One region of the Pseudomonas sp. P4_C4 genome, then DNA from elsewhere that is predicted to be linked to it. Evidence: predicted binding sites of a transcription regulator. Region 1 holds the regulator's gene; each other region holds the start of a gene.

The links. Region 1 encodes sigma-54, which starts transcription at its own class of promoters, with help from an activator protein. Its sites were predicted from a motif close to ANTGGCATNNANNTTGCTNT; they were not measured.
Region 2: glnK (P-II family nitrogen regulator) is a predicted target of sigma-54. The motif match lies at 1,293-1,312, and genes of this name have one in related genera.
Region 3: AC1DXW_RS06180 (flagellar basal body rod protein FlgF) is a predicted target of sigma-54. The motif match lies at 1,365-1,384, and genes of this name have one in related genera.
Region 4: glnA (type I glutamate--ammonia ligase) is a predicted target of sigma-54. The motif match lies at 1,256-1,275, and genes of this name have one in related genera.

Annotation. Positions count from the first base shown of each region.
Region 1 is NZ_JBFUID010000008.1:107,892-110,966, reverse strand. Features, by position in the region: gene lptA (lipopolysaccharide transport periplasmic protein LptA) at 1-101, shown strand, start outside; gene lptB (LPS export ABC transporter ATP-binding protein) at 101-826, shown strand; gene AC1DXW_RS07030 (RNA polymerase factor sigma-54) at 1,099-2,592, shown strand; gene hpf (ribosome hibernation-promoting factor, HPF/YfiA family) at 2,667-2,975, shown strand; gene ptsN (PTS IIA-like nitrogen regulatory protein PtsN) at 2,988-3,075, shown strand, end outside.
Region 2 is NZ_JBFUID010000002.1:61,755-64,829, reverse strand. Features, by position in the region: gene AC1DXW_RS01835 (ammonium transporter) at 1-711, opposite strand, end outside; gene glnK (P-II family nitrogen regulator) at 747-1,085, opposite strand; gene AC1DXW_RS01825 (accessory factor UbiK family protein) at 1,506-1,766, shown strand; gene AC1DXW_RS01820 (BRO-N domain-containing protein) at 2,143-2,667, shown strand; gene AC1DXW_RS01815 (HigA family addiction module antitoxin) at 2,679-2,942, opposite strand.
Region 3 is NZ_JBFUID010000007.1:46,977-50,051, forward strand. Features, by position in the region: gene AC1DXW_RS06175 (sigma-54-dependent phenylalanine hydroxylase transcriptional regulator PhhR) at 1-1,102, shown strand, start outside; gene AC1DXW_RS06180 (flagellar basal body rod protein FlgF) at 1,439-2,179, shown strand; gene flgG (flagellar basal-body rod protein FlgG) at 2,225-3,010, shown strand; gene flgH (flagellar basal body L-ring protein FlgH) at 3,063-3,075, shown strand, end outside.
Region 4 is NZ_JBFUID010000001.1:73,937-77,011, forward strand. Features, by position in the region: gene glnA (type I glutamate--ammonia ligase) at 1-1,161, opposite strand, end outside; gene thiI (tRNA uracil 4-sulfurtransferase ThiI) at 1,490-2,944, shown strand.

The sequences.
Region 1 (3,075 bases):
GCGCCGGTCGCGCCACCGGCAGCAAGGTGACCGAGTCGCGTCCGCGTATCGACATGGTGATCCAGCCGAAGAAGAAAACCGACGAGAAAAAGGCCCAGTAATGGCAACTCTGAAAGCTCAGCATCTGGCCAAGAGCTACAAGAGCCGCCAGGTCGTGCGCGACGTCAGCCTGTCCATCGACAGCGGTCAGATCGTCGGCCTGCTTGGCCCGAACGGTGCCGGCAAGACCACCTGCTTCTACATGATCGTCGGTCTGGTGCAGGCCGACCAGGGCCGCGTCCTGATCGATGACCTGGACATCAGCCACCAGCCGATGCACGGCCGCGCAAAGGCTGGTATCGGCTACCTGCCGCAAGAAGCATCGATCTTCCGCAAACTGTCGGTGGCCGACAACATCATGGCCATCCTCGAGACCCGCAAGGAACTCGACAAGGCCGGTCGGCGCAAGGAACTGGAAAGCCTGCTGCAGGAATTCCACATCAGCCACATCCGCGACAACCTCGGCATGAGCCTGTCTGGTGGTGAGCGCCGTCGCGTGGAAATCGCCCGAGCCCTGGCCACCAACCCGAAATTCATCCTCCTCGACGAACCCTTCGCCGGCGTGGACCCGATTTCGGTCGGGGACATCAAGCAGATCATTCACCACCTCAAGGCCAAAGGCATTGGCGTGCTGATCACCGACCACAACGTTCGTGAAACCCTGGATATCTGCGAAACCGCCTACATCGTCAACGACGGCCAACTGATCGCCGAAGGCGACGCTGAAACCATCCTGGCCAACGACCTGGTGAAGGAAGTGTACCTGGGCCACGAATTCCGCCTGTAAGACACCGAGATGCGAGACTGGTCGACGAGCGCTTGTCTCGATAAAAAACAACTCTTTTTTATTGTTACAGCGCTCTAGGCAAACACGACGCCTCAAAGATGTTCAAGAGCCGGCCGGAGCAACCTGTCAACAAAACATTGCAGCTTTTTATTGTTACAGCGCTCTAGGCAAACTCTACAGTTTCAGGCATATAATTTGCTTATGTTTGGCGCCCCGGCGCCCTGTAGTGGATGGCGCGTGTGCGCCGGCGAATAAGGTGTTAAGCCCCTGCCATGAAACCATCGCTAGTCTTGAGAATGGGCCAGCAGCTGACGATGACACCGCAGCTGCAACAGGCTATCCGCCTGCTCCAATTGTCGACCCTGGACCTGCAACAGGAAATCCAGGAGGCCCTGGAGTCCAATCCGATGCTCGAACGCCAGGAAGAAGGCGACGACTTCGATAACACCGACCCCTTGGCCGACAACGCCGAACAGAAGCCCAACACCGACATCCAGGAACCCTCCTACCAGGAAACCGCCCCGACGGTTGATAACCTCGATGAGGGTGACTGGAACGAGCGCATCCCCAACGAACTCCCCGTCGACACCGCGTGGGAAGACGTTTACCAGACCAGCGCCAGCAGCCTGCCCAGCAATGACGACGACGAGTGGGACTTCACCACCCGTACCTCGGCCGGCGAAAGCTTGCAAAGCCACTTGCTGTGGCAACTGAACCTGGCCCCGATGTCCGACACCGATCGCCTGATCGCCGTGACCCTGATCGACTGCATCAACAATCAGGGCTACCTGGACGAAACCCTCGAGGAAATCCTCGACGCCTTCGATCCGGAACTGGACATCGAACTGGACGAAATCGAAGCGGTCCTGCATCGCATCCAGCAATTCGAGCCCGCCGGCATCGGCGCCCGCAACCTGGGCGAATGCCTGCTGCTGCAATTGCGCCAGCTACCCGCCAAGACCCCTTGGCTGGCTGAGGCCAAGCGCCTGGTCACCGATTACATCGACTTGCTTGGCAGCCGCGACTATAGCCAACTGATGCGCCGCATGAAGCTCAAGGAAGATGAACTACGCCAGGTCATCGAGCTGGTCCAGAGCCTCAACCCGCGCCCGGGTTCGCAGATCGAGTCCACCGAAGCCGAGTATGTCGTTCCTGACGTTATCGTGCGCAAGGACAACGAGCGCTGGCTGGTGGAGCTGAATCAGGAGTCGGTGCCACGGCTGCGGGTCAACGCCCAGTACGCTGGTTTCGTGCGCCGCGCCGACACCAGCGCCGACAACACGTTCATGCGCAATCAGTTGCAGGAGGCCCGCTGGTTCATCAAGAGCCTGCAAAGCCGCAATGAAACCCTTATGAAGGTTGCCACCCAGATCGTCGAGCATCAGCGTGGTTTCCTCGAATATGGCGACGAAGCCATGAAGCCGCTGGTCCTGCATGACATCGCCGAAGCGGTCGGCATGCATGAGTCGACGATTTCACGGGTGACCACCCAGAAGTTCATGCACACCCCCCGGGGCATTTATGAACTGAAGTACTTTTTCTCCAGTCACGTCAGCACCTCCGAAGGCGGCGAATGCTCGTCCACGGCGATCCGCGCGATCATCAAAAAACTGGTTGCCGCGGAAAATCAGAAAAAGCCATTGAGTGACAGCAAGATCGCTGGTTTACTGGAGGCACAAGGCATTCAGGTGGCTCGCCGCACCGTCGCCAAGTACCGCGAATCCCTCGGGATCGCGCCTTCGAGCGAACGCAAGCGGTTGATGTAGAGCCACGCCACAGCGTTCCAGTGGCAGGCATTTCTGCCTGCCGCTTTATGCACTGGCAACGAAGGAGAAGCTGTATGCAAGTCAACATCAGTGGACACCAACTGGAAGTGACCGAACCTCTTCGCACCTACATCGGCGAAAAACTCGAACGATTGGAGCGACATTTCGACAAGATCACTAATGTGCAGGTCACGATGACCGTCGAAAAACTGAAGCAGAAAATCGAAGCCACGCTGCATATTCCCGGGAATGAAGTGGTCGCCAACGCGGAACATACCGATATGTACGCCGCGATCGACGCACTCACCGACAAGCTGGATAAACAACTCAAAAAGCATAAGGAAAAGACCCAGAGCCTCCTCCAGGGTGCAACCGGTCGTTAACACTCCCAACCCATGATCCGACTTGAAAGTATCCTGACCCCCGGCCGTTCCCTGGTGAACGTGCCGGGCGGCAGTAAAAAGAAAGCCCTCGAGCAAATTG
Region 2 (3,075 bases), on a different contig from region 1:
GTGCGGCGCCATCGGCGTGGTCGGGAAGCCCTTACGCTTGCCCAGCACCAGGCAGGCAACCAGACCGGCCACACCGGCGTTGATGTGCACCACCGTGCCACCGGCGAAGTCCAGAACACCCCAGTCCCACAACAGGCCGCCGTTACCGGACCAGACCATGTGCGCAATCGGCGCGTAAACCAGGGTGAACCACACGCCCATGAAAACCAGCATCGCGGAGAACTTCATCCGCTCGGCGAAGGCGCCGACGATCAACGCCGGGGTGATGATCGCGAAGGTCATCTGGAAGGTGACGAACACCGCCTCGGGGAACAGCGCCGCAGGACCGGTCAGGCTGGCAGGCGTGATGCCGGCGAGGAATGCCTTGCCCATGCCGCCGAAGAACGAGTTGAAGTTGATGACGCCCTGCTCCATGCCCGTGGTGTCGAACGCGATGCTGTAGCCATAAATGACCCACAGGACGCTGATCAGACCAGTAATGGCGAAGCACTGCATCATCACGGAAAGAATGTTTTTCGACCGGACCATACCGCCGTAGAACAGCGCAAGGCCGGGAATGGTCATGAACAGCACCAAGGCTGTAGAGGTCATCATCCAGGCGGTATCGCCGGAGTTGAGGACGGGTGCCGCCACTTCGTCTGCCGCCAAGGCAAGGCTGGGCATTACGATGGACAACAGGGCTCCTAGCCCTGCGAATTTACGCAGAGTCATATTGTTTTCTCCTGGGGCGTTGGGTTTGTGGCGGCTTAGATAGCGTCGGTATCGGTTTCGCCGGTACGGATGCGAATCGCCTGTTCCAGATTGACCACGAAGATCTTGCCGTCACCGATCTTGCCGGTGTTGGCAGCCTTGGTGATGGCCTCGATTACCCGGTCCAGATCCTTGTCGTCGATGGCGACGTCGATCTTCACCTTGGGCAGGAAATCGACCACGTATTCCGCGCCGCGATACAGCTCGGTGTGACCCTTCTGCCGACCAAAGCCTTTGACTTCAGTGACGGTAATGCCCTGCACGCCGATCTCGGACAGCGACTCGCGTACGTCGTCCAGCTTGAACGGCTTGATGATGGCAGTGACTAGCTTCATGAAAACTCTCTCCCGAATTGGTGAACTTGCCCCAGGAAAACAAACCCGTCTCAAGTCTAAGCGCAGTGCCTGGCTTTGTAACGCATCGTCGGCCTTACCTGCCCGTTCGACGCCAGCTAACCGCTCCTCACGAAGCACTCCCCCGTGTTTCGCTTGGCGCACTGCATTCGTCACAGCGACTGCATCAGTGCATGGGTCACCAGCATCTAAGCAGAAACCTTGCCATCTCCACAAAACTCATAGTTTTCAATCTTTTGCCGGCAGATGTCCGCCATATCGCAACAACACTCGCCGGGTTACGCACAATAACGGTGCGACGCCGTCCGTCCCCATGCGCGAAAAGTGTGCGCCCTTCGCCTGCGCAAAGAACTATAGACACTGCGTGATACACTGCCCGCCATTGTTTCCAGGACATTGCCCATGCTCGCGCCCAAAGACTTCCTCGACGCCCTCACCGGCACCGCCTCCCGCCTCTTCAGCGGCGACACGCCTCTGCCGAAAGCAGAAATCGAAAGCCAATTCAAAATGTTGCTGCAGAGCGGCTTCAGCAAACTGGATCTGGTGAGCCGGGAAGAATTCGATAGCCAGATGGTTGTATTGGCACGCACCCGGGCACGGTTGGAAAGCCTAGAGGCGAAGGTGGCGGAGTTGGAAGCGAAGCTGAGTCCGCCGACCGAGTAACTCATCAATCCTGATTTGAAATACAGCCCCTGTAGGAGCTGCCGAAGGCTGCGATCTTTTGATCCTAAGCCCCGCAAAAATCCCGGCAACGTCCTACAAACATCACACCGCCGTCCGATTGCGTCGCTAAGCGCCGATTCCTAAGCTCATCCCGGCTGAACATTCAGCACTGGGTTTGGCGACCTGGAAGCTTAAGGCGCACGACGACCATCCGAAGGCGGGAAATACTCCGCCACATCGAGTCATGGCGGTTGTGCGTGGGAGATCTTCGGATCTGCCGGGTTCCTTTTGCTCCGGTTCGCCAACCCGCGTACAACTGCCACCCAATTGTTTGGCGACAATTACTGGCAGCCCTTAAGCAAAAGGAGCTGTATCAATGAATAGCGATGACGCTTACCTGATCCCTCACGTCTTCACCCGCCACAAACTCCACCTCCATGCACTTCTCCTGCAAAACCAACCCTGGTTCAGCGCCCGCGACCTCGGCCGCCTCCTGCGCCTCTACCTCGACGAACGCGCCGTCCGGAAACTCGATCCCGACCAGCGTCAAACCGTAAAAATGCTCATCCACGGCAGCATCGAAAACACCCTTCTGATCAGCGAATCCGGCGTTTACGCATTACTGGTCTATCACTACTGCCCCGAATACCGAGCCTTACGCGAATGGCTCACCCACGAAGTCGTTCCCGCCCTGCGAGACGCCCAACACCCTGCTGCAATCGAGCGCCCACAACTGAGCCTGCTCAATTGGCCGGAAATGTCGTTGAGCTTGCTGCACTGGAACAACCAGCCGTGGATTCGGCTGCAGGATGTGCCGCAGATGATGACAGAGCGGGAGCAGGCAAGACGCCCGGTAAAACCGTGGTGGAAGCGGGCTTCACGGGTCTTGCAGTCGCTTTGAATATTTAACGTTCAACCACGCTCGATCCAGGCTGAGCGCAGTTCGTAGGTCGATTGCAGATTCAGCCAGAAATCGGGTGTGGTATTCAGGTGGATGGATAGCTTTTGCGCCAGACCAACACTGACACCGCTCCGCTGATTCACAACATCGCTTATTTCCGCCCCTGGTTCGTTCAGCGAGCGAGCCAGAGCATTGGTTGTAATGCCCAGACGCTTCAGAAACTCCTCACTTAGAACTTCACCAGGATGAATCGGCCGCATTCCATTCTTGTTCATTCACGCCTCCTACGGTTGCATTCAGCGAGATCATAAGCAGCAACCTTCCTCAGGCAAGACCATCCACGCTCTTTCACCGACGTCCTTCATCTTTCTAGGCACGGTCCTACAAAAACCAGCTCTCCGGCCTGAT
Region 3 (3,075 bases), on a different contig from region 1:
GGTCAAGGGTGACGTGTTCCTGGCCGACATCGCGCCACTGCAATCGGAGCATGACGACAGCGAAGCCATGGCCGGTGCGGTGCTGACGTTGCATCGAGCGGACCGGGTGGGCGAGCGCATCTACAACGTGCGCAAGCAGGAATTGCGTGGCTTCGACAGCATCTTCCAAAGCTCGAAAGTCATGGCTGCCGTAGTGCGCGAAGCGCGGCGCATGGCGCCACTCGATGCACCGCTATTGATAGAAGGCGAAACCGGCACCGGCAAAGAATTGTTGGCGCGGGCCTGCCATCTGGCCAGTCCTCGTGGGCAGTCGCCATTGATGGCGCTCAACTGCGCCGGCCTGCCCGAGTCCATGGCCGAGACGGAATTGTTCGGTTACGGCCCCGGTGCCTTCGAAGGGGCGCGGGCAGAAGGCAAGCTCGGGCTGCTGGAGCTGACGGCGGGCGGTACGCTGTTTCTCGATGGCGTCGGGGAAATGAGCCCGCGCTTGCAGGTGAAGTTGCTGCGCTTCCTGCAGGACGGTTGCTTCCGTCGTGTAGGCAGTGATGAAGAGGTCTACCTTGACGTGCGAGTGATCTGCGCGACCCAGGTCGACCTGTCCGAACTGTGCGCTCGCGGTGAGTTCCGCCAGGATCTCTATCACCGCTTGAATGTGTTGTCGCTGCACATCCCGCCGCTGCGCGAATGCCTCGACGGCTTGACGCCGCTGGTGGAGCACTTCCTCGATCAGGCCAGTCGGCAGATCGGTTGCCCGCTGCCGAAACTGGCCCCGGCGGCCATGGAGCGGCTCAGTCACTACCATTGGCCGGGTAACGTGCGGCAACTGGAGAACGTGCTGTTCCAGGCGGTTTCCCTGTGCGACGGCGGCACGGTCAAGGCCGAGCACATTCGTTTGCCGGACTATGGTGTGCGCCAACCCCTTGGCGATTTTTCGCTGGAGGGTGGGTTGGACGAGATCGTCGGGCGTTTCGAGAAGGCGGTGCTGGAGCGGCTGTATTCCGAGCATCCGAGCAGCCGGCAGCTGGGCAAGCGGTTGGGGGTTTCGCATACCACCATTGCCAACAAGTTGCGTGAATATGAGGTGGGCAAGACTGAGTCATAGCTGAGGCCTGCTGCGTTTGTGCTGGCCTCATCGCGAGCAAGCTCGCTCCCACAGTGGTTCATCGGCGGACACACAATCTGTGATCACCAGTGACCCTGTGGGAGCGAGCTTGCTCGCGATGGCGGTTGTGGCCGTTGCCCACGGTCACACCTTGCCACCCACTGGCATGACACCGCCGGTTTTTCGTCTCTGATACAAATCACAAATCCCCTCTGAATCCCCAAAGTCCCCTGTTTGCCGGGCCTGGCGCCGCCAAAAACAAGTTGGTCTGCAAATTGCTTATGGCTCAGCAGTACAGCAGTGGGCGGCAAACGTCCGGCAGGCAGAGGAAAGAGTGTGGACAAGTACCTTTATGTGGCAATGACCGGCGCCAGCCAGAATGCACTGGCGCAAAAGGCGCATGCCAACAACCTCGCGAACATCTCCACCAACGGCTTCCAGAAAGACCTGGAGCAAGCTCGTTCAATGCCGGTGTTCGGTGACAGCTTTCCGGCGCGTGCGTTTGCCATGTCCGAACGCCCGGCCACCGATTTCTCCCCCGGCTCACTGGTGGAAACCGGTCGCGACCTTGACGTTGCCGTGCAAGGCAGCGGCTGGATTGCCGTACAGAATCCCGATGGTGCTGAAAGCTACGTGCGCACCGGCAGCCTGAACGTTGACGCCCTGGGCGTGTTGCGTGCCGGTAATGGCATGCCGGTCATGGGCAATGGCGGGCCGATTGCCGTGCCGCCGGAGCAGCAGATCGAAGTCGGCGAGGACGGCACCATCAGCATCCGCGCAATGGGCGAAGGTCCCCGGGTGATGGCTGAAGTCGACCGCATCAAGCTGGTCAATCCGGACCTCAAGAACATGACCAAAGGCCTGGATGGTTCGATCCACACCAAGGACGGCGCGCCTGCGCAGGCCGATGCCGGCGTCAAGCTGGTGTCCGGGTTCCTCGAGTCGAGCAACGTCAATGCCGTGGAAGAGATGACCTCGGTACTGGCCTTGTCCAAGCAATTCGAGCTGCACATCAAGATGATGAACACCGCCAAAGACGATGACCAGGCCATGGCTCGGGTCTTGCAGATCAGCTAATTACCAGAACGTCGCGCCGTAAAACAGGCGCACGAGGAGAATCGAATGCTTCCGGCTCTATGGGTTGCCAAAACAGGCCTGTCCGCCCAGGACACCAACCTGACCACCATTTCCAACAACCTGGCCAACGTGTCGACCACGGGTTTCAAGCGTGACCGCGCCGAGTTCCAGGACCTGCTCTACCAGATCAAGCGTCAGCCAGGCGCCCAGTCGACCCAGGACAGCGAACTGCCGTCGGGTCTGCAACTGGGTACCGGTGTGCGTATCGTCGGCACCCAGAAAAACTTCACCGCCGGCAGTCTGCAAACCACCGAACAGCCACTGGACATGGCCATCGACGGTCGCGGTTTTTTCCAGATCCTGCAACCGGACGGCACCACGTCCTACACCCGTGACGGGACCTTCCACCTGGACTCCAACGGCCAGATCGTCAACGCCAGCGGCTTTGCCCTCGAACCGGCCATTGTCATTCCGAACGACGCGCAAACCTTCACGGTCGGTCGCGACGGCACAGTGTCCATCACCGTTGCCGGCAACCCGGCTGCCCAGGTGATCGGCAACCTGCAAACCGCCGACTTCATCAACCCGGCCGGCCTGCAGGCAGTGGGCAACAACCTGTTCCTGGAAACCGCCGCCAGTGGCGCGCCGCAAGTCGGCACTCCGGGCCTGAACGGTTTCGGCACCACGCTGCAGAACACCCTGGAAACGTCCAACGTCAGCACCGTTGAGGAGATGGTCAACATGATCACCACCCAACGCGCCTACGAGATGAACTCCAAGGTGATCTCCACCGCCGACCAGATGCTCTCGTTCGTAACGCAGAATCTGTAATCAAGTCTATGGGGCGGCCATGAGGCTGCCTGCAACACCGTGAGGTAGGGTCATGCATCGCTATG
Region 4 (3,075 bases), on a different contig from region 1:
GTGGATTTTGTTCTGGATGCCGTCCAGGCCAGCCATCAACAGTGCGGCGAAGCACAGGTACGGGTTGGCAGCCGGATCCGGGAAGCGTGCTTCGATACGGCGGGCTTTCGGGCTCGACACGTAAGGAATACGGATCGAAGCGGAGCGGTTGCGAGCCGAGTAGGCCAGCATCACTGGAGCTTCGAAGCCTGGAACCAGACGCTTGTAGGAGTTGGTCGCCGGGTTGGTGAAGCCGTTCAGGGCCTTACCGTGCTTGATGATGCCGCCGATGAAGTACAGAGCGGTATCGGACAGACCGGCATAGCCTTCGCCTGCGAAGGTGTTCTTGCCATCTTTCCAGATGGACATGTGTACGTGCATACCCGAGCCGTTGTCGCCGTACAGCGGCTTAGGCATGAAGGTAGCGGTACGGCCGTAGGCATCGGCTACGTTGTGCACGACATACTTCAGGGTTTGGGTTTCGTCGGCTTTCTTCACCAGGGTGTTGAACTTGACGCCGATTTCGTTCTGGCCGGCAGTCGCCACTTCGTGGTGGTGAACTTCGACGGTCAGGCCCATTTCTTCCAGTGCGTTGCACATGGAGGTACGGATTTCGTGGTCGTGGTCGAACGGTGGAACCGGGAAGTAGCCGCCTTTGACGCCTGGACGGTGGCCTTTGTTGCCGCCTTCGATGTCCTGGTCGGACATCCACGAACCTTGTTCAGAGTAGATCTTGAACATGGAGCCGGAAATGTCGGACTTGAACTTGACCTGGTCGAAGATGAAGAACTCTGGCTCTGGACCGGCGTACACGGTGTCACCGATAGCGGTGGCTTTCAGGTGCTCTTCGGCGCGCTTGGCGATCGCACGTGGGTCGCGATCGTAGCCTTGCATGCTCGAAGGCTCGATGATGTCGCAGACCAGGATCAGGGTCGGTTCTTCGGTGAACGGATCCAGAACAGCGGTGGAGTCGTCCGGCATCAGAATCATGTCGGAGGCTTCGATGCCTTTCCAGCCAGCGATGGAGGAACCGTCGAACATTTTGCCGACTTCGAAGAAGTCGTCATCCAGCGCATCGCGAGCCGGCATGGTCACGTGGTGCTGAGTGCCTTTGGTGTCCGTGAAGCGCAGATCAATCCACTTGACGTCATGATCTTTGATGAGTTGAACCGACTTCGACATAGTGTCCTCCGGGTGGCTTCGGGCTGGTAATGGATGCCCTTAAATGTGGGTGATGCCGGCGCGAATACTCTGCCAAGGCAACCTGCCTCACAAGGGAGCAAATTGCATGCCAGTGCCCCAGCATGGGTTTTTTGCCCCAATTTCACGCCTGTCAGGCGGAAAAGTACCTTAAAGCGGAAAATCCCGCCCTACAATGTGGCGCTCATTTCAATAAATGACCTGTTTTGGTGCGCACGAAACCTTCTGCACATTAACTGGTTAAACCTTGAGCAATTTCCGCTATAATCCGCGCCCCCCTTTTTCGGCAGGCCCTGCGCGCGCTGTTTCCATGAAATTAATCGTAAAAGTCTTCCCCGAGATCACCATCAAGAGTCGACCTGTCCGGACGAAATTTATCCGCCAGTTGGCCAAAAACATCCGCGCCGTGCTCCGCGATCTGGACCCGGCCGTGGTGGTGAGCGGCGTGTGGGACAATCTCGAGCTGGAAACCCGCGTCACCGACCCGAAAGCCTTGAAAGAGATGGGTGAGCGCCTGACCTGCATGCCGGGCATCGCGCACTTTCTGCAGATCGACGAGTACCCGCTGGGCGACTTCGACGACATCACCGAAAAGTGCAAACACCACTACGGCGATGCGCTGGCCGGGAAGATTTTCTCGGTGCGCTGCAAGCGTGCGGGCAAGCACACGTTCAGCTCGATGGACGTCGAAAAATACGTCGGCAGCAAGCTGCGTCGTGAGTGCGGCGCCGCCGGGATCGACTTGAAAGCGCCGGAAATCGAAGTCCGCATCGAAGTTCGCGACCAACGGTTGTTCGTGATCCACAGCCAGCACAACGGCATCGGCGGATATCCGCTGGGCGCCCTGGAGCAGACGCTGGTGCTGATGTCCGGCGGCTTCGATTCCACCGTGGCGGCCTACCAGATCATGCGCCGTGGCCTGATGGCGCACTTCTGCTTCTTCAATCTGGGTGGACGTGCCCACGAACTGGGCGTCATGGAAGTCGCGCATTTCATCTGGAAGAAGTACGGCAGCTCCCAACGCGTGCTATTTGTCAGTGTGCCGTTCGAGGAAGTGCTGGGCGAAATTCTCGGCAAAGTCGATAACAGTCATATGGGCGTAGTATTGAAGCGTATGATGTTGCGCGCTTCCTCCCAAATTGCCGATCGACTGCACATCGAGGCGCTGGTAACCGGTGAGGCGATCTCCCAGGTGTCGAGCCAGACGTTGCCAAACCTGTCAGTGATCGACTGCGTGACCGACAAGCTGGTGTTGCGTCCGCTGATCGCCAGCCACAAGCAGGACATTATCGACACGGCAATCGAAATCGGTACCGCCGATTTCGCCCGGCACATGCCGGAGTACTGCGGCGTCATCTCGGTCAATCCGAAGACAGCGGCCAAGCGCTATCGCGTCGAGCATGAAGAGAAAGAATTCGATATGGCGGTACTCGAGCGTGCGCTCGAAAACGCCAAACTGGTGCCGATCGATCGCGTGATCGATGAACTGGGCCAGGACTTGCAGATTGAAGAAGTCAGCGAAGCGCTGGCCGGTCAGATCGTCATCGACATCCGTCACCCGGATGCCGCTGAAGACGACCCGCTGGACCTCGCTGGCATCGAGGTACAAACGATGCCGTTTTATGCAGTGAACGCTCGTTTCAAGGAACTGGACCCTACTCGCCAGTACCTGCTGTATTGCGACAAAGGCGTGATGAGTCGCCTGCATGCCCACCATTTGCTCAGTGAGGGGCATGCCAATGTGCGCGTTTATCGACCGAGCTAAGTGCCCGGGGCTGTTTGCCTGTGGCCTGCGTCACCGGCCCCCCGATGCCACCGTCAAGCTGTAACGGCTTTCACGGACGCTACTGTTAATCGCTGCCAAGACTTGTCAGCACACCGAATCCTCTGATCGAG